Regions from separate parts of the Vibrio sp. 970 genome, predicted to be linked through region 1. Evidence: predicted binding sites of a transcription regulator. Region 1 holds the regulator's gene; each other region holds the start of a gene.
The links. The regulator CRP, encoded in region 1, controls carbon source genes, mostly activating them, when cyclic AMP is high. The targets are predictions, from matches to a motif close to TGTGANNNNNNTCACA.
Positions count from the first base shown of each region.

Region 2: a site for CRP is predicted at 3,551-3,566, ahead of udp (uridine phosphorylase). Genes of this name have one in related genera too.
Region 3: a site for CRP is predicted at 3,263-3,278, ahead of cytR (DNA-binding transcriptional regulator CytR). Genes of this name have one in related genera too.

Region 1 is NZ_JAWOTW010000025.1:28,389-34,426, forward strand. Features, by position in the region: gene astA (arginine N-succinyltransferase) at 1-84, shown strand, start outside; gene astD (succinylglutamate-semialdehyde dehydrogenase) at 113-1,570, shown strand; gene R7Q11_RS23085 (DUF1338 domain-containing protein) at 1,819-2,610, shown strand; gene crp (cAMP-activated global transcriptional regulator CRP) at 2,747-3,379, opposite strand; gene R7Q11_RS23095 (phosphoribulokinase) at 3,620-4,489, opposite strand; gene R7Q11_RS23100 (YheU family protein) at 4,615-4,827, opposite strand; gene R7Q11_RS23105 (hydrolase) at 4,861-5,868, opposite strand; gene R7Q11_RS23110 (TIGR02444 family protein) at 5,956-6,038, opposite strand, start outside.
Region 2 is NZ_JAWOTW010000004.1:17,086-23,123, forward strand. Features, by position in the region: gene R7Q11_RS07130 (RNA methyltransferase) at 1-203, shown strand, start outside; gene R7Q11_RS07135 (CBS domain-containing protein) at 449-868, shown strand; gene R7Q11_RS07140 (zinc/cadmium/mercury/lead-transporting ATPase) at 1,041-3,347, shown strand; gene udp (uridine phosphorylase) at 3,662-4,420, shown strand; gene R7Q11_RS07150 (DUF1887 family protein) at 4,578-5,738, opposite strand; gene R7Q11_RS07155 (methyl-accepting chemotaxis protein) at 5,902-6,038, opposite strand, start outside.
Region 3 is NZ_JAWOTW010000005.1:154,674-160,711, reverse strand. Features, by position in the region: gene hslU (HslU--HslV peptidase ATPase subunit) at 1-516, opposite strand, end outside; gene hslV (ATP-dependent protease subunit HslV) at 540-1,091, opposite strand; gene ftsN (cell division protein FtsN) at 1,207-1,755, opposite strand; gene cytR (DNA-binding transcriptional regulator CytR) at 1,981-3,009, opposite strand; gene priA (primosomal protein N') at 3,313-5,517, opposite strand; gene rpmE (50S ribosomal protein L31) at 5,814-6,035, shown strand.

The sequences.
Region 1 (6,038 bases):
ACACAAAGCGTGATGATTGCACCAGACGTTGCGGATGCACTTTCGGTTGAAGAAGGGGATTTCGTTCGCCTTCTTCCGCAGTAACAGACGACAGAATTTAAGGATAGAAACAATGACACATTGGATTGCAGGTGAATGGGTACAAGGTCAGGGTGAAGCATTTACGTCTCTGTCGCCGTACAACCAAGAAGTGATCTGGCAAGGCAAAGGTGCAACGGCAGAGCAGGTGAACCAGGCGGTATCTGCAGCGCGTGAAGCGTTTATTGACTGGAAAAAGCGTCCATTTTCAGAGCGTGAGGCAATCGTGTTGGCTTTTGCGGAGAAAGTAAAAGAGAACAGCGAAAACATCGCCGAAGTGATTGCCAAAGAAACTGGTAAGCCGATTTGGGAAACGCGCACTGAAGCAGCAGCCATGGCAGGTAAAATTGCCATTTCGATTCGCGCTTATCATGACCGTACTGGTGAGGCGAGCCGTGAAGCAGCAGGCAACCAAATCGTATTGCGCCACCGCCCATTGGGCGTGATGGCGGTGTTTGGTCCTTACAACTTCCCAGGCCACCTACCAAATGGTCACATTGTGCCTGCGCTACTGGCTGGTAACACGGTAGTCTTCAAACCGTCTGAGCAAACGCCATGGACGGGTGAATTGGCAATGAAGTTATGGGAAGAAGCCGGTCTGCCGAAAGGCGTGATTAACCTTGTTCAAGGCGCGAAAGAAACTGGTATCGCCCTAGCTGACGCAAAAGGCATCGATGGCGTACTGTTTACGGGTAGCGCAAATACGGGGCATGTATTACACCGTCAATTTGCGGGTCAACCGGGCAAGATGCTCGCACTAGAAATGGGTGGTAATAACCCGATGGTGATCTCTGATAAATATGGTGATTTGGATGCCACGGTTTACACCATCATCCAGTCAGCGTTTATCAGTGCTGGGCAGCGTTGTACGTGTGCTCGTCGTTTGTATGTGCCATTGGGTGAAAAAGGCGATGCGCTTATCACCAAACTCGTTGAAGCGACACGCAATATTCGCGTAGACCAACCATTTGCAGAACCTGCGCCATTTATGGGACCGCAAATTTCGGTCGCGGCAGCCAAGTTTATTCTTGATGCACAAGCTAATCTACAGTCTCTTGGCGGTGAAAGCTTGATTGAAGCGAAAGCAGGAGAGGCGGCGTTTGTTTCTCCAGGCATCATTGATGTAACGAACATTGCTGAGTTACCAGATGAAGAGTACTTCGGCCCACTTCTGCAAGTGGTGCGCTACGAAGGATTAGACAAAGCCGTGGCGCTAGCAAACGATACGCGCTTTGGCTTATCTGCTGGTTTGGTTTCAACCGACGACCAAGAATGGGAATACTTCGTTGACCACATTCGTGCAGGAATCGTGAACCGTAACCGCCAGCTTACTGGGGCAAGCGGTGATGCGCCATTTGGTGGTCCGGGGGCGTCGGGTAACTTGCGCCCAAGCGCTTACTACGCAGCAGATTACTGTGCGTACCCAATGGCATCAATGGAAGGTCAAGAGACTGTCTTGCCTGCAACATTGAGTCCAGGTGTAGCGCTATAAGTTTTAATAATAGAGTCGCAACTATGCATTGCGGCTCACCTTGCCGGCGCATCATTTAGGTATGGGTTGTAGTGATCGTTGGCAGAACACGAAAAGTGAGCAAAGACTCGGAAAAGCGTGTTGACTGACTGGCATTTACCGTCACAGGTTGATGGTTGCTCGTTCATTATTCTGGACAACTTTTGTTGTGAACGAGCAGCCAACTTCCGCTTACCTTTAAACTCTACATCTCGTAACAAGGAGTCGTTATGACGCCCGATGTGTTATTTGAATCGCTATGGCAAGATTACATTCAACGTCTTTGCCCTTCGGCTGCTAAAGTGCATCAGCTGCTTCAAGAAGATGAGCCTCTGATGAATGATCATATAGCTTTACGTACCTTCAATATCGCGCCTCTTGGTATTGAAACTCTAGCTAAGCCATTTGTAGCTATTGGTTACAAGGCGTGTGGTGATTACATTTTCGAAAGCAAAAAGCTGGTTGCTAAGCACTATGAGCACCCAGATCCGAAGCAACCTAAAGTATTTATTAGTGAGCTAAAAGTTGAAGAGTGCTCGCCTGAGCTACAAGAGATTGTGAAAAATTTGGTGGCACAAGTCGATGCTGACAAGCTGAACGATAGCGCATTCTTACATGGTGGACGCTTGTGGGATTTAAGCTTTGCTGATTACCAAACGTTGGCTAAAGAAAGTGAGTACGCATCTTGGCTTGCGGCGCATGGTTACGGAGCAAACCACTTCACGGTGAGCGTTAACCAACTCAATGAATATGAAGAAGTGAAGCAGGTAAACGATCATCTGCGTACCGCTGGGTTTACCATTAATGAAAATGGTGGTGAAGTGAAGGGCACTCCTGAGGTGTTGCTAGAGCAGTCATCGACCATGGCTGATAAAGTAGCGGTTCGTTTTAGCGAAGGCACTGAAATTATCCCTGGCGGGTTTTATGAATTTGCTAAGCGCTATCCGATGGAAAATGGTGATTTGTACCCAGGTTTCGTGGCCGCTTCAGCTGACAAAATCTTTGAAAGTACGAATGGCTAAGTTTTAGGGTTAACCTGTTAAGCTTACTCATTAGTGTTCGCTGCACCCTATCTCATTTGGTCATGAGCAAATAAAAAGCCACCAATGTTGCCATTGGTGGCTTTTATAATTTTGTTCGTGTCACTCTAGTTTGAGATTAACGAGTACCGTAAACCACGATGGTTTTACCGTGAGCAGAGATTAGGTTCTGCTCTTCTAGCATCTTCAAAATACGACCTACTGTCTCACGAGAACAGCCAACAATTTGACCGATTTCTTGACGAGTGATCTTGATTTGCATGCCGTCTGGGTGAGTCATTGCGTCTGGTTGTTTTGCAAGGTTCAGAAGCGTCTGAGCGATACGACCAGTTACGTCTAGGAACGCCAGGTCACCCACTTTTTGGCTAGTTACTTGAAGACGACGAGCCATCTGCGCAGAAAGACGCATTAGGATGTCTGGGTTTACTTGGATAAGCTGACGGAACTTCTTGAAAGAAATTTCAGCAACTTCACAAGGAGATTTAGCACGAACCCAAGCTGTGCGCTCTTGGTCTTCCTCGAATAGACCAAGTTCACCAATAAAGTCTCCTTGGTTTAGGTAAGAAAGGATCATCTCCTTACCTTCTTCGTCTTTGATAAGAACCGCAACAGAACCTTTAACGATGTAGTACAAAGTTTCTGCCTTTTCGCCCGCGTGAATTAGCGTGCTCTTTGAAGGGTACTTATGAATATGACAGTGTGAAAGAAACCACTCTAATGTTGGGTCGGTTTGAGGTTTACCTAGAACCATAATATCTCACTTCCTCTGCAGGGTACGCTTGCGCTATCCATATTTTAGCTAAGCCTGAATTAGGCCTACTAGAATAAGAGCACTTTTTATATGCTGCAAGCTCTCTTGTGTTTCGGTAAGAAATAGTATCCTTTTTCGAAAACGATTTCTTGATTTTAATCGTGCCATGATTGAGATTTTGTAAGCAAAACTGTGCACATGATCACGGTATGAAAAGTAAACATCTTCGCAGGCAGGTTTTTAGCCAATTTTCCCTGTTTCGATGAGCTGTTGTAGGATAGGCCGAACTATGAGCTCCATTGCAAAGCTCATCTTACCGCCGGGTACGACAATCGTGTTGTGGCGTGACATGAATGAGCCATCAATCATGGCCAGCAGATATGGGAAGTCGACATTCTTGATACCGCGTAGGCGAATCACCACAAAACTCTCATCCAAACTAGGGATGCCTTTTGCATTAAGTGGGTTGGAAGTATCAACGGTCGGTACGCGCTGGAAGTTGATGTGAGTACGAGAAAACTGAGGAGTGATATAGTTGAGGTAATCGTCCATGGATCGCACGATTGAGTCCATTACCGCTTCACGCGAATGGCCGCGATCGCGAGTGTCGCGTACGAATTTTTGTATCCACTCTAAGTTCACAATCGGCACCATGCCAATTAAGAAATCCACATGTTGAGCAACATTAACATCACCATCCACCACGCCACCATGTAACCCTTCATAAAACAGCACGTCGCTGTTTTCGGGTAAGTCTTGCCACGGTGTAAACGTGCCTGGCATTTGATTGTAGGGAACCGCTTCGTCAAACGTGTGCAGATAACGGCGCACGCTGCCAGTGCCATCATGCCCGAACTTACGGAAAAACTCTTCTAGTCCCGGGAAGTCATTAGCTTGTGGGCCAAAGTAGCTAATGTGTCGACCTTGCTCGCGGGCTTTGCGAATTTCGATGTCCATTTCTGGGCGAGTAAAGCGATGGAAGCTATCGCCTTCAACCCATGCGGGTTTAACGTTCATCATATTGAACATTTTACGGAAGGCTTCAGATGTAGTGGTCGTGCCGGCACCGGACGAACCAGTAACCGCAATAATTGGGTGTTTAGCTGACATGACAAACCTTGTCGAAAATTACTTACCTGTAATGTGCAGTAGAGTTACTACTGCACGGTCGATATCCCACTATAGCACGTAACAATACCTTGTCATCGAGTGGGATACGGTAAAATGTGAAGGGTCTAAAATTTTGTTTTATGTTGAATATCGACGGTTTCGTGTAGCTCAGAGAACACGATAACCGCTTCACCTTTTTCCAATTGAGCTTTAACTTGATCAATTTTGTCTTGCAAAGAAACCTCGACGGTTCCGTAATCCGTTCCTTCGCGTAAGACGAATTCACGAATTAAGTTTTCCAATGTTTCCGGCGCAATGTCTTGCCATGGAATGATCATAAATACCTCTAACTTTTATGATGAGCGGCTAGTTTACTGCGTTCGTTGCTTGGATACAGCAGAAAGGTAATCTGCGGCGATACTTTCGTAATACGCGGGCAGCGCTTCCTCCAACCAAAACTTAGGTTTTAACGCCGTTCCTGTCAGGAAGCCAACATGGCCACCGTGTTCAAAGAGACGGTAATCAATGTTATCTGGCAGAACAAACTTCGGGATCACATCGTCGGTCATGAACGGATCGTCTTTGGCATGGATGATCAGTGTGGGTAGCGTGATTTGCTGTAGTTTACTTAAGCCAGAGCATTGGTCGTAATAATCTTGTGCGTCTTTGAAGCCATGCAATGGTGCCGTAATCAAATCATCGAATTCATACAATCGTGTGACACGTTTTATTGAGTTGTAGGACAGCGCAAGCTCGCCATGCAGTAGATGATGCTTTTGTAACGCGTTACGTTTCAGTGAAGAAAGCAGATAACGGCGATACACTTTTGAAAAGCCTTGTTCTATACGGTTTGCACACGCCGCTAGGTCTAAAGGCGCTGAGATAATAGTCGCTGCATTCAAAATAGGGTGGTCTTTATATTGGGCTAAATAATTCGCCAACATGTTACCGCCAAGAGAAATACCAACTGCAACTTTGGGATTATCAGGAAAACGTTGTTCAAGGTGCTCTAGGAAGTAACGAGCATCCGTCACTTCACCCGAGTGGTAAGCTCGTGCTTTTTTGTTTGGTTTACCGCTGCAGCCACGAAAATGCATCATCACCGACAGCCATCCAGATTGAGCAAATGCATTCATTAACCCATTGGCATAAGGGCTATAGAAGCACCCCTCTAATCCATGAAATAAAACAAAAATCGGCTTTTTTTGTGCAGGCTCTTGGGTTGGGTCCTCGCTCCACGCGAGATCGAGAAAGTCGCCATCGGATGTATCGAGGGTTTGCCAAATCGGCGTAAATAACGCTTTTTTGCGAATAAAACGCGGCAAAAGCGTTTGGAGATGCGGGTTTTTGATCCCGGCGGCTGCGAAAAATTGTGTCATACCTAACTGCTCTTATGCGGTCCTTCGGTGTCCGTTGAAGAACTTATTAATATAATCCTTTATAAAGATTATAGGTATTCTACAGATTTATGGGCGTTTTGGTGGTTGAATGTTTGGCACCGGAATAGCAAAGGCTTGCTGCAAATGCTCCCCACCGAGTTGACGACAGT
Region 2 (6,038 bases), on a different contig from region 1:
TGGAAGGAGAGAGCGTTCATAAAACGGATTTCGCTGCTGAAGGTATTTTGTTGATGGGCAGCGAATCTCATGGTGTGCGCGAAGCCGCAGCAAAATTCGTGACAGATAAGATCACGATTCCGGCGTTTGGCGGTGCCGAATCACTGAATGTCGCGATGGCGACTGGCATTATTTTAGACAACATGCGCCGCCAACATAGCTAATGCAACAATTACTTAATAACAAAGCCAGTCTATTTGACTGGCTTTGTTGTATTTTGCCTAGAAAAATCAGCCTGGCTGAATCTTGCGTTTAACGAAATACAGTGAATGTTGTTCGGTGAGTTAATTTTGTTTTAGTTCAATAGGCTGTGCCTATAAATAAAATTACTCCTTTCCATTTAGTAAAATCAGGAAATTAGGCGACACTTATCTAAAGGCCGCAATAAAATGCCCTTAAGGAGATAAGAATGCATTCATTAAAAGTAAAAGATTACATGACGTTGCAAGCGGTGACTTTCACGAAAGATATGTCACTTTCGGCAGCTTTAAACAAAGTAATGCAAAGTGTCACACTAGGTGGCCCTGTCATTGATGAAAATGAAAAAGTGGTTGGGTTTTTATCGGAGCAAGACTTATTAGATAAGTTGGTGAAAGCAAGTTATCACTGCCAAGATACACATACGGTACAAGAGTGTATGCATGATGATGTCTTATCTGTTTCTCCAGAAATGTCAGTAATTGAACTGGCTGACATGATGAAAGTTGGAAAGCCGAAAATGTATCCAGTGGTGGATGGCAAAGGTAAGTTGGTTGGTGTTATCACAAGAAGAGACGTGCTGCGTGCCATAGGAATGACATTAAATGAGTGTTTTAAGCATCCCGTTTAACCTCTCTGTTTAAACTTTACGGAATATTGCTTTTAAACTGGTTTGGAAAGACGCTTCGGCGTCTTTTTTATTTTCTATCGCCGAACTGTACAAATTTATCTTGACCTTGGAGCTTACTCTAAGGTTTATCCTTAGCAATAGGTAAATCACCGATACCAATAAGGAAAAAATTATGTGTACAAAACATCAAGGTTGCCAATCTAGCAAAATCAAAACTGCGGTGCCGCTTGGTGCAAGCGAGTCATGCTGTGCGCCAGTAAAATCTTCGCTCAATATCTCTCAGGCCAGTGTTGATGTTTCTGAAAGCTCTTGCTGTAGTGGAGGAGGCTGCAGCGTTGACACAGGCGAGGAAGACGATCCCACAAGGGAGAGTAATTCCTCCGTTCGGAACGCTTGGCTTGTGTCAGGTATGGATTGCCCATCTTGTGCGCAAAAGCTTGAGAAAGCCATTACGTCTTTACAAGGCGTCAGCCAAGCCAAGGTTTTGTTTGCAACAGAAAAACTGGTCGTCGATTTTGATGGTCTAGAGCTGATAGCTACGATAGAGCAGACAGCCCAAAAAACGGGTTTCCCGCTCTCTTCACTTGATGCTCCAAAACCAAGCACTACAAAGAAAGGCTGGCTTGGCGTCATAAGAGACAACATCCAAATTCTCTCGATTGCTGGTGCAATGGCTACTGCGGCAGTAATTTCTAAGATCGACCCTCAAATAAGCGCTTGGTTATTCACTTTGACGTGTTTACTTGGTTTATACCCAATCGCGCTCAAAGCATTTAAGTTGGCGCGTAGCGGTACGCCTTTTGCGATTGAAACGTTAATGAGTGTAGCGGCGCTCGGCGCTTTATATTTAGGTGAAACCGCCGAAGCCGCAATGGTGTTATTGCTTTTCCTTATTGGTGAAAAGTTAGAAGCATATGCATCATCTCGCGCGCGAAGCGGTGTCCAGGCGTTAATGGACTTAGTCCCAGAAAATTCAATTTTAATTATTGATGGAGAGCGTAAAGAAGTACCAGCTGCTCAGCTTAAACCAGGGGATATCATAGAAGTCGCACCCGGAGGTCGTTTGCCTGCCGACGGTGTTTTGCAAGATGCGCTTGCGAGTTTTGACGAAAGTGCGTTAACGGGAGAATCTGTTCCCGTTGAACATCAAACCGGTGGCAAAGTGATGGCCGGGGCTGTGGTTGTCGATAAAGTGGTTCGCTTACAGGTGACTTCCCGTCAGGGCGAGAATGCGATAGACCGAATTCTTCATTTGATTGAAGAAGCCGAATCTCGTAAGGCACCATTAGAACGCTTTCTTGATAAATTTAGCCGTTGGTATACGCCGCTAATGATGCTGGTGTCTCTGATGGTTATCGTTACGCCGCCATTACTATTTGCCCAACCGTGGGAAACGTGGATCTATCGAGGACTCGCCCTGCTGTTGATTGCTTGTCCATGTGCATTAGTCATTTCAACGCCTGCGGCGATCACTTCTGGCTTGGCGGCAGCTGCTAAGCGGGGCGCATTGATCAAAGGTGGTGCGGCGCTTGAGTTGCTTGGCAAGGTTGAGTCTGTCGCATTTGATAAAACTGGGACACTGACGCAAGGTAAACCAGAAGTGACTGACGTCTTTGCTTTTGATATGGATGAAGACAAGTTACTTAGCCTAACTGCGTCAATCGAGGTTGGTTCAAGTCATCCTCTAGCGGTTTCTTTAGTTACCAAAGTGCAAGAGCAGGGGCTTACTATTCCTGAAGCGTTGGATAAAACCGCGCAAGTAGGCTCTGGTGTCACAGGTTACGTCGATGGAAAAATGGTCCAAGTGGTCACGCCTTCAAAGGCAGACTTTCCACTTTCTCAAGAAGCCAAAGAGCAAGTGGTTACGTTGGAACAACAAGGTAAAACGGTTGTCATTGTGCGTTTCGATGACGAGGTCATTGGCGTGATCGCATGGCAAGATACATTGCGCTCAGATGCCCAGCAAGCTATCGCAATGTTGAAGGAACTTGGGGTCACGTCGGTGATGCTAACGGGTGACAACCCGAGAAGTGCAGAAGCAATGGCAAATAGAATAGGCTTGGATTATAAAGCGAGTTTGTTACCTGCAGACAAGGTGCATTACGTCGAGAAACTATCACAACAACATACCGTTGCGATGGTGGGAGACGGTATCAATGATGCTCCAGCCATGAAAGCTTCGAGCATTGGTATTGCGATGGGAGGCGGTACGGATGTTGCGCTCGAGACTGCTGATGCGGCGTTAACACACAACCGGTTGATTGAGCTACCTGCCATGATAGAACTGTCGCGTGCGACGCTAAGTAACATTCGTCAGAATGTCGCGTTAGCGCTAGGTTTGAAAGGTGTATTCTTAGTGACAAGTTTACTTGGGGTTACTGGGTTGTGGGTTGCAGTATTAGCTGACAGTGGTGCAACAGCACTGGTGACATTGAATGCGTTGAGATTACTTCGTTTTGAGTCCAAACAGATCAAATAACTGACCTAACCAATGATCCCACTCATTAATAGCCCGAGGCATTCGTGTATCGGGCTTTTTTTAACCGTATTAACCTGATGCGATCAGACGTTTTTCTTGTCCTTGAAATCACGCATTGCTATGCAACAAAATGATCTAACGCCCCTTAAAGTGTGATCAATACCAGTTTTGTTTGAAATTTCATTTTCATTACATTTTGTCATTGTGATTGTGATCACTCTATGTTGGTGAAAGGTTCGCTACAGTGCATCTGTACCCAATAACTGATTAATGAGCTTATTGTTCATAAAATAAGCCACAATAAGGAGCGACTTATGTCTCAAGCTGTATTCCATTTAGGTGTTACTGAAGCTGATCTTAATGGTGCGACTCTAGCGATCATTCCTGGTGACCCAGCGCGTGTTCAAAAAATCGCAGAACAAATGGAAAATCCAGTATTTCTAGCAAGCCATCGTGAATACACGCTATACCGTGCAGAGCTAGACGGTAAACCTGTTGTGGTTTGTTCTACAGGTATTGGTGGTCCTTCTACCTCTATCGCAGTTGAGGAATTGGCACAGCTTGGTGTTCGTACTTTCCTACGTGTTGGTACAACGGGTGCAATTCAACCGCATGTAAACGTGGGTGACATGATCGTAACGACGGGGTCAGTTCGTCTTGACGGTGCGAGCCTACACTTTGCTCCTATGGAATTCCCAGCAGTTGCTGACTTTGAAGTAGCAACCGCAATGAAAGCAGCGGTAGAAGAGTCTGGCGCTACAGTTCACATGGGTGTGACTGCATCAAGCGACACGTTCTACCCTGGTCAAGAACGTTACGATACGTTCTCTGGTCGTGTTGTTAAGCGTTTCCAAGGCTCTATGCAAGAATGGCAAGACATGGGCGTACTTAACTTCGAGATGGAGTCTGCAACACTGCTAACAATGTGTGCGAGCTCTGGTTTAAAAGCGGGTTGTGTGGCAGGTGTTATCATCAACCGTACACAAAAAGAGATTCCAGATCATTCAACTCTGAAAGAAACGGAAGCGCGTTCAATTAAAGTGGTTGTAGAAGCAGCGCGTAAAATGCTTTAAGCCCCTATAGTTGGCATTTAAACAAACAGAAAAAACCAGAGGCTAACCTCTGGTTTTTTTCTAGTTATAGAAATGCGTACAGCTAAAATTTAGGTATAAAAAAAGCAGCATTAATGCTGCTTTTTATCGTTGTGAATTTTAGCTTTTCTTAATGGCACTATATCTCGTCTGAACCGCCCGCGTCTTTAAACCAAGCAGTTAAGTGCGTTCTTAAATCTTTAAGCTCATCAGGGCCAATCAGGGCTAGCCCTAAGTCTTCAGCACGAGTAATGTCATTGTGACGAAGAGGACGGAAGCTCACCAACATTGCGCGCGCTTGTAAGCCACCTAATAGATCGCGAAGCGATTCTAACTTATATAAAGTATCGTCGCCGTCATCTCTCATGCCTTTGGTTTTGCACTCGATGATGTGCAACTTGTTGTTTACAACTGTTGCGACATCTAACTCATTGCGTACTTCACTTTCACCAAGTTTGCGATAAACCTGAACATTTAACGATCGATCTTGGATCGTCGGCATGGTGTCTTGGATTTGCTTCACGGTGCTGTGAACCAAAGTTTCTAACCACTCACCGTTTGAAAAGCGTCGAGCATCTTCATCTGCAAACGTTAAAACGCCATTCTCATAGGTGGCGATTTCTGCTTCTACTAAATCTGAAAGCAACATGTTGAGCTCACGGTAGCCCTGCTGTTTTTCGGAGAGCTCGACATCAAGCTTTTGTTCTTTGCGGCATGTGGTTGCAAGGTAGTTAAGTGTTGCTAGACCTGGCCCAAGCTCAAGCGCATTTGAGGCCCATCGTTCACCAAGTTCATACAATTTTTTATCAAGAAGAGGTGGTAAATCAACGTGGTGAAACTCGCCGCGTGCACCAAAGATAGTGAGGTAATCTGCAATCGTAATGTGATCTTCGACTTGGGTATCTTCTTTGCCATCAGGGTATAACCAACAAAGCTTATCGCTACTAGGCTCAACCACAAAAATTGGCCAGCGATAGGTACGGAAAACTTCGTACACCGACAACAAGCGATGACGAAGACCACAGCTCGCGTTCAATTTTACATCTTCGCCGCGTTCATGGAGATCTTTTGCCAGTTTTTGAATTGCTTGTTTGATCAGAGATGTATTAACAGCGGATGGAATTTCAAAAAATTCAGAAGTAATTTCTCGTTGATCTAAAACGGCACTCAGTCGGTCAAATATATCTAACTGGCTCTTGTCTCCGATGAAGACGATATGTGTGCTTAGCGTACGATTATCTAATAGAGGAGTGACCAATCTCACTGGGTCTTGGTCGATAATACCAACATGAACAGCCATAGATTTTCCTTTTTATGAGGCCGCTCGAAAAGAGTTGTGCAAGGGGATGAGCTGGCCTTATTAATCATATGTAGACATGGCCGACAAAAAACAAGGGCGACTTAACAAAAAGTCGCCCTTATACAGTTAATTGCACTAATTAATACTCTTAATTATAAAGTATTTATAACTTAAAGCGGTGGACCAATTCATTTTGCTGATGAGCCAAGTGGGTCAGTGATTCACTGGTTTGTGCGATACTCGACATGGCTTGGAAACTTTCATCGGCGATGCTGTTGATATCTTCAATACTGCGAGCAA
Region 3 (6,038 bases), on a different contig from region 1:
TTCTTTATCGTCTAGTTGGCCTTCACGCAGTTTCTTACGGAAGATCTGGCGAGTGTGAGAAGACTCTTCCGTTTGCTCTGCTTGACCCCAGCTATCACGTGCTGGTGGCAGTAGCGCATCAAGAATGCGTTCTTCCGCTTGCTCTTCTGCGCGGAATTTCACTTTCTCCATCGCTTGTTGATGCGTCATTTTCACAGCGACATCGGTTAGGTCACGGATGATGGTTTCAACTTCTTTACCAACGTAACCCACTTCGGTGAATTTTGTCGCTTCAACTTTGATGAAAGGGGCATTTGCCAGTTTTGCGAGGCGTCGTGCGATTTCAGTCTTACCAACACCAGTAGGGCCAATCATCAAGATGTTTTTTGGCGTCACTTCGGCACGCAAGCTTTCTTCAAGCTGCATGCGGCGCCAGCGGTTACGAAGTGCAATCGCAACCGAACGCTTGGCTTTTTCTTGACCGATAATGTGGCGGTTCAATTCATGAACGATTTCGCGAGGCGTCATTTCAGACATATTCTTTCCTTACTTCGTTACGATTACGCGGTTGGTTTTTCAGGCTCTACTGTTGAGTCTAGCTCTTCTACCGTGTGGTGATGGTTAGTGAAGACACAAATATCACCCGCGATATTGAGAGCTTTTTCCGCGATCTCACGAGCATCTAGATCTGTGTTTTCTAGTAGGGCGGTTGCGGCAGCTTGTGCGTAAGCACCACCAGAGCCAATCGCAATCAGGTCGTGTTCTGGCTGTACGACATCACCATTACCGGTAATGATTAACGATGCGGTTTCGTCGGCAACGGCAAGTAAGGCTTCGAGCTTGCGCAAAGCACGATCGCTACGCCAGTCTTTGGCTAGCTCAACTGCCGCTTTGGTTAGGTGACCTTGGTGCATTTGCAGTTTGCTTTCGAAGCGCTCAAAAAGGGTGAAGGCATCCGCAGTACCGCCGGCAAAGCCCGCTAGTACTTGGTTGTTGTATAGGCGGCGAACTTTGCGCGCATTACCTTTCATTACGGTATTGCCTAGAGATACTTGGCCATCACCCGCGATGACGACTTTATTATTTCGACGTACAGATACAATGGTAGTCACAGTCGACCTCTTGATTATTTCTCTTTGGATTTAATTCAGTATATGGGGGAGGAGAAATGGGGATTCAAGGGGGCAAAAAGAAAGGCCCTGGGATCTTAGCTCCTGGGGCCTGAGTTTAAAGATTTTCTTTCCAAATCGCACACGGCTCGATTTTCGCGCGTTGCAGTTTATGGCGGTCACGTTCTGCATCACGTTTGAACTTATACGGACCTAGCACCACGCGATACCATGAACTGCCTTCTTTCTTTCGAATCTTGCTCGACATCCCTTGGAATGCGATTGCAAGCTTACGCTCTTCTGCTTGTGCCTGGGTTTTGTACGCGCCACACTGCATGATGTAAGGAATTTTAGAAACTTCAATTTCTTTAGCCACAACTTCAACTTCACGTTTCGGTAGTGACTCAACATATTCCCATTTTTCTTCTGGTGGTGGCGGCAAGTCTTTTTTCGGCTTTGGTTTGCTGACAGTGGTTGTTGGCTGCTTCACGACTGGTTGTTTAGGTTCTGGGTCGCTACTCAAAAGGTAAAGACCATAGCCAAAACCGCCCACGAGCAAGATAGCGAGCAGGCCACTGCGCCAAGGTTTTTTTCTTCTCGGCGGCTGTTTTTTTGTCGACTTTTTTGGGGCGCCTCGCCCCCGTCTTACATAATCTCTATTTGCCACGGTTATTTCTGGTCATCAAGGATTCTTGCAAATATGTTAATCCAGAACGAGTTGAGAAAACACCCTATTGATAGAATCTTGATAGCTAAAGCGCGACAACGCCCGAGTGTAGGAGTGTGTTTCCGTTCTCACTTACATTTATTCAGGGATACACAAAAAGCAGGAGGGGTAAATAAAAAAGCGGCGCCTTAGCACCGCTTTGGGGATGAATACCTAATCTTTAGGTTAAGGGCGCTGTGGTGGCGCTGCACTTCCACGAATGACGAGATTAGTTTCAAGCAGACGCGAGCCTGAATGCACGTCGTGGCCTTTTAACATCTCGAGCATCATTAGCATCGCTTGTCGACCAATCTCATAGCGAGGTTGAGATATGGTGGTCAACGGTGGATCGCAGTACTGAGCGAAGTTAATGTCATCAAAGCCCACAACAGAGAGATCTTGCGGTACTCGTAAGCCAAGCTTTTTCGCTTCTTGAATTGCGCCGATGGCCATTGTGTCACAGTGACAGAAAATAGCCGTTGGTGGTTCTGGCAATTCGAGCAGTTTACGAACGGCTTTTGCTCCGCCATCAAAAGAGAACTCAGTAATGACACTATATTGTGGATCTTTATTGATGCCGGCACGGCGCAGGGCTTGTTGGTAGCCTTGCTGGCGGAACTGACACAATATTGCTGTGTCTGGTCCAGAGATTTGAGCAATGCGTTTATGACCTAATTGGGTCAGGTAATTCACCGCTTCAAATGCTGAGGTCAGGTTATCAATATGTACTGTCGGAAGCTCGAGCTCTGGCGCAAATTCACACGCCATTACCATCGGAGGTAAGTTCTTTTGCTCTGGCTTACTGACATCGAATGGTAGATCTGTACCAAGCAGTAGCATTCCATCTGCCTGCTTAGTAAATACGAGGTTAACGAAAGAGCTTTCGCGTTTCTTCTGTTGCCCGCTATCGCCCAGCAGGACTAGATAGCCATGTTCCATGGCTGCATCTTCAATACCGCGAATAATTTCAGAAAAATAAGGATCACAGATGTCGGGAACGATAGTAACAATGGTTTTTGATTCGTTTCTACGTAAGTTGCGCGCTAATGAGTTTGGAGAATAACCCGCTTCAAGTACGGCATCTTCTACTCTCTTTCTTGTAGAAGAAGAGACCTTCTCTGGATTCATTAAGGCTCGAGATACCGTAGCCGTAGACACTCCCGCAAGCTGGGCAACATCCTTCATTGTCGCCATAGTTTTTAACCTCTCATTTATTTTTTGCCAAGATGACGTTATTCCGGTTTGAAATCAGAGTAATCAAACCGAGTTAGAGCTGTGTTTGCTCTTCGCTCAGTTCGTGTTAACGAGTGGGAAAATGGATTCTTCACCGCGATATCAATTTGTGGGAATAGTCATTGTTTTAATCTAAGCCTGTGCAAACAAGTCACTTTAGACTTTTCTAATTTGGATAGTCTATTCATTTCTAAAGTGAAAGTTACGGTCTGTTTAACAAAAATTGTAATCTTGGTGTGATTCTGGTCACATTAAATGGTAATTCATTACATAGTTAAACGTTTGCTAGCTGAGATCTTGTGGTTCTATGTCTAAATTCCAGCGTACTTTCTTAGCATTTGGCAACAACTCAATAGCAGGTTTGGCACTGGTTAATAACTTTTGCATCAATGAACGATGCTGAGTTTGCAGTAATAGTTGCCAACGGTATTTACCAGCCCGCTTGGCCAAAGGTGAAGGAGTAGGGCCTAACACCATGCAGGAATCATCGAACAGAGGGTGTGACTCTAACGTAAAGCGAACCTGACGCAGGAAGTCTTCAACTACCTCACTTTGGTTCGCCTCTGCTTTAAACAGAGTCAAGAAACTATAAGGCGGAAGCTGAGCCAGTTTGCGTTCTTCCAGAGCAGTCATAGCAAAGTGGCGATAGTCTTTTTGAAGCAGGGCCTGCAGCAAGCTGTGCTCAGGATGGTGGGTTTGTAGAATAACCTCGCCAGGTTTACTTGCGCGGCCGGCACGACCTGCGACTTGAATAAACAACTGCGCTAGTCGTTCGGAAGCGCGGAAGTCACTACTATAGAGAGAGCCATCAACATCCAAAAGAGCAACGAGTGTTACATTTGGAAAATGGTGCCCCTTAGCCAGCATTTGGGTGCCAATCAGAATTTGATGTTCACCTTTACGAATCGATTCAAGGGCATCTTCCAAACTGCCTTTGCGGCGTGTGCTGTCTCTGTCGATGCGAATGGCGTTGTATTCTGGAAATAACTGAGTCAATTGTTGTTCGAGTTGTTCCGTTCCTACGCCGACGGTAACCAGTTGAGTTGAACCACACCCCTGACACTGATGAATTACCGGTTGTTGTGAGCCGCAGTGATGGCAGCGTATTTCGTTGCTGTAATGGTGGAACGTATAGTACGCATCACAGCGTTTACATTCTGCAATCCAACCGCATTCATGGCACATCAAAGCGGGCGAAAAGCCTCGACGGTTAAGAAACAACATTACTTGATTGCCAGCTTTTAAATGCTTGCGCATCTCGGCAATCAGTTGGGCAGATAAGCCACTTTCTAAATACTGACCTTTTACATCTAACACTTTATTGGTGGTTGGTACGGCAGAGCCAGCTCGTTGGGTTAGTGTTAAATGGTGATACTTGCCTGACAAAGCATTGTGCAATGTCTCCAGTGCAGGTGTGGCTGAGCCCAGAACAATCGGAACTTGTTCTTTATGAGCGCGCATTACAGCAACATCGCGTGCATGATAACGCAAGCTATCTTGCTGTTTGTAAGAGGTGTCATGTTCCTCGTCCACAATGATAATCCCGAGATCAGCAAAAGGCGCGAGTAGGGCAGAGCGTGTGCCGATAATGATTCCGGCCGCTTTGTCGCGTGCAGAAAGCCACGCATTCAGACGCTCCGTCTCGTTTAACCCGGAGTGGATGACGTCAACTGGCACATTAAAACGGCGTTTAAAGCGGTTGATGGTTTGGGGCGTTAGACCGATCTCAGGTACTAAAACTAATGCTTGTTTCCCTTGCTCTAAAACTGGTTTGATAAGGTTTAAGTAAACTTCTGTTTTACCAGAGCCAGTTACTCCCTCTAATAAATAGCAAGCAAAACCTGTTTGGCTATTTACACTCGCAATAGCCAGCGCTTGTTCGTGGTTGAGCTTTGGCTTCTCGACGTCGCATTCAACGTGCTGTCCCCACTGGGTGATTACAGGCTTCTTCTCGATACGTTCAATCCAGCCTTTCTCTTCTAAAGACTTTAGTACTGTTGAGGCTATCTCTTGGTCGACAAATTCCTGGTGAGGCAAAGCGCCGTTAACCAACATTTGCAAGACCTTCTGTTGTTTGACCGCTCGACGATCAAGCCCTTGCATCAGCTTGTCTTTACCGGATTCGGTAATTTGCCACTCTTGTAGCGTCGCAAAATCTGCAGGCTTTCCTTTACGTAGAGCTGCTGGCATCGCATTGTGTAGCGTATCTCCAAGTGGGTATTGGTAGAACTGGCTGCACCAAGTCAGCAACGAATAAAGCTTTTCAGACCATATCGGCTGAGAATCAAGAACTGCTTTGATTGGCTTGAGTTGATCTTTGGGAAAGTCCGAGTGATTAACCATCGCGGTTACGATGCCAACTAACGTTTGGCGTCCAAAAGGTACGGAAACGCGTCCACCAATGATCGGAAACAGGTGCCCCGGAATGGCGTAATCAAATTGTTTGTCGAGCGGAACGGGTAATGCCACTCTAGCAATGGTTGGACGCATAAATTCTTAGCTATTAAAAAAGAGGGAAAGGAAATGAGAGTCTATTAAAATCGGTTTGGAAATTCGAGTAAAGCAATGCGATTCAGCGTGAATCGTGCCTCTATGATTAGTCTGGCTAAAAAAGTGGCGAAAAAGTTGCCAAATGTGTTGATCCGAGCAATGTGATTCTTTACTATATCGCGCCTTGAGATATGGCTTCGGCAATTAGTTGATGCGGTATCCCATTTTATTATTAATTGCGTGTGGTGTGCGGCTTAGATTCGTATAGCGACACGGCCTACTATTGAGGTTATCCCATGAAAGCTGGTATCCACCCAGAATACAAAGCAGTAAAAGCTACTTGTTCTTGCGGCAACTCTTTTGAGTTCAACTCTACTCTAGGTAAAGAGTCTATCCACCTAGACGTATGTGACAAGTGTCACCCATTCTACACTGGTAAGCAACGTATCGTTGATACAGGCGGCCGTGTTGATCGCTTCAACAAGCGTTTCGGTGCACTATCAAGCGGTAAGAAATAATAG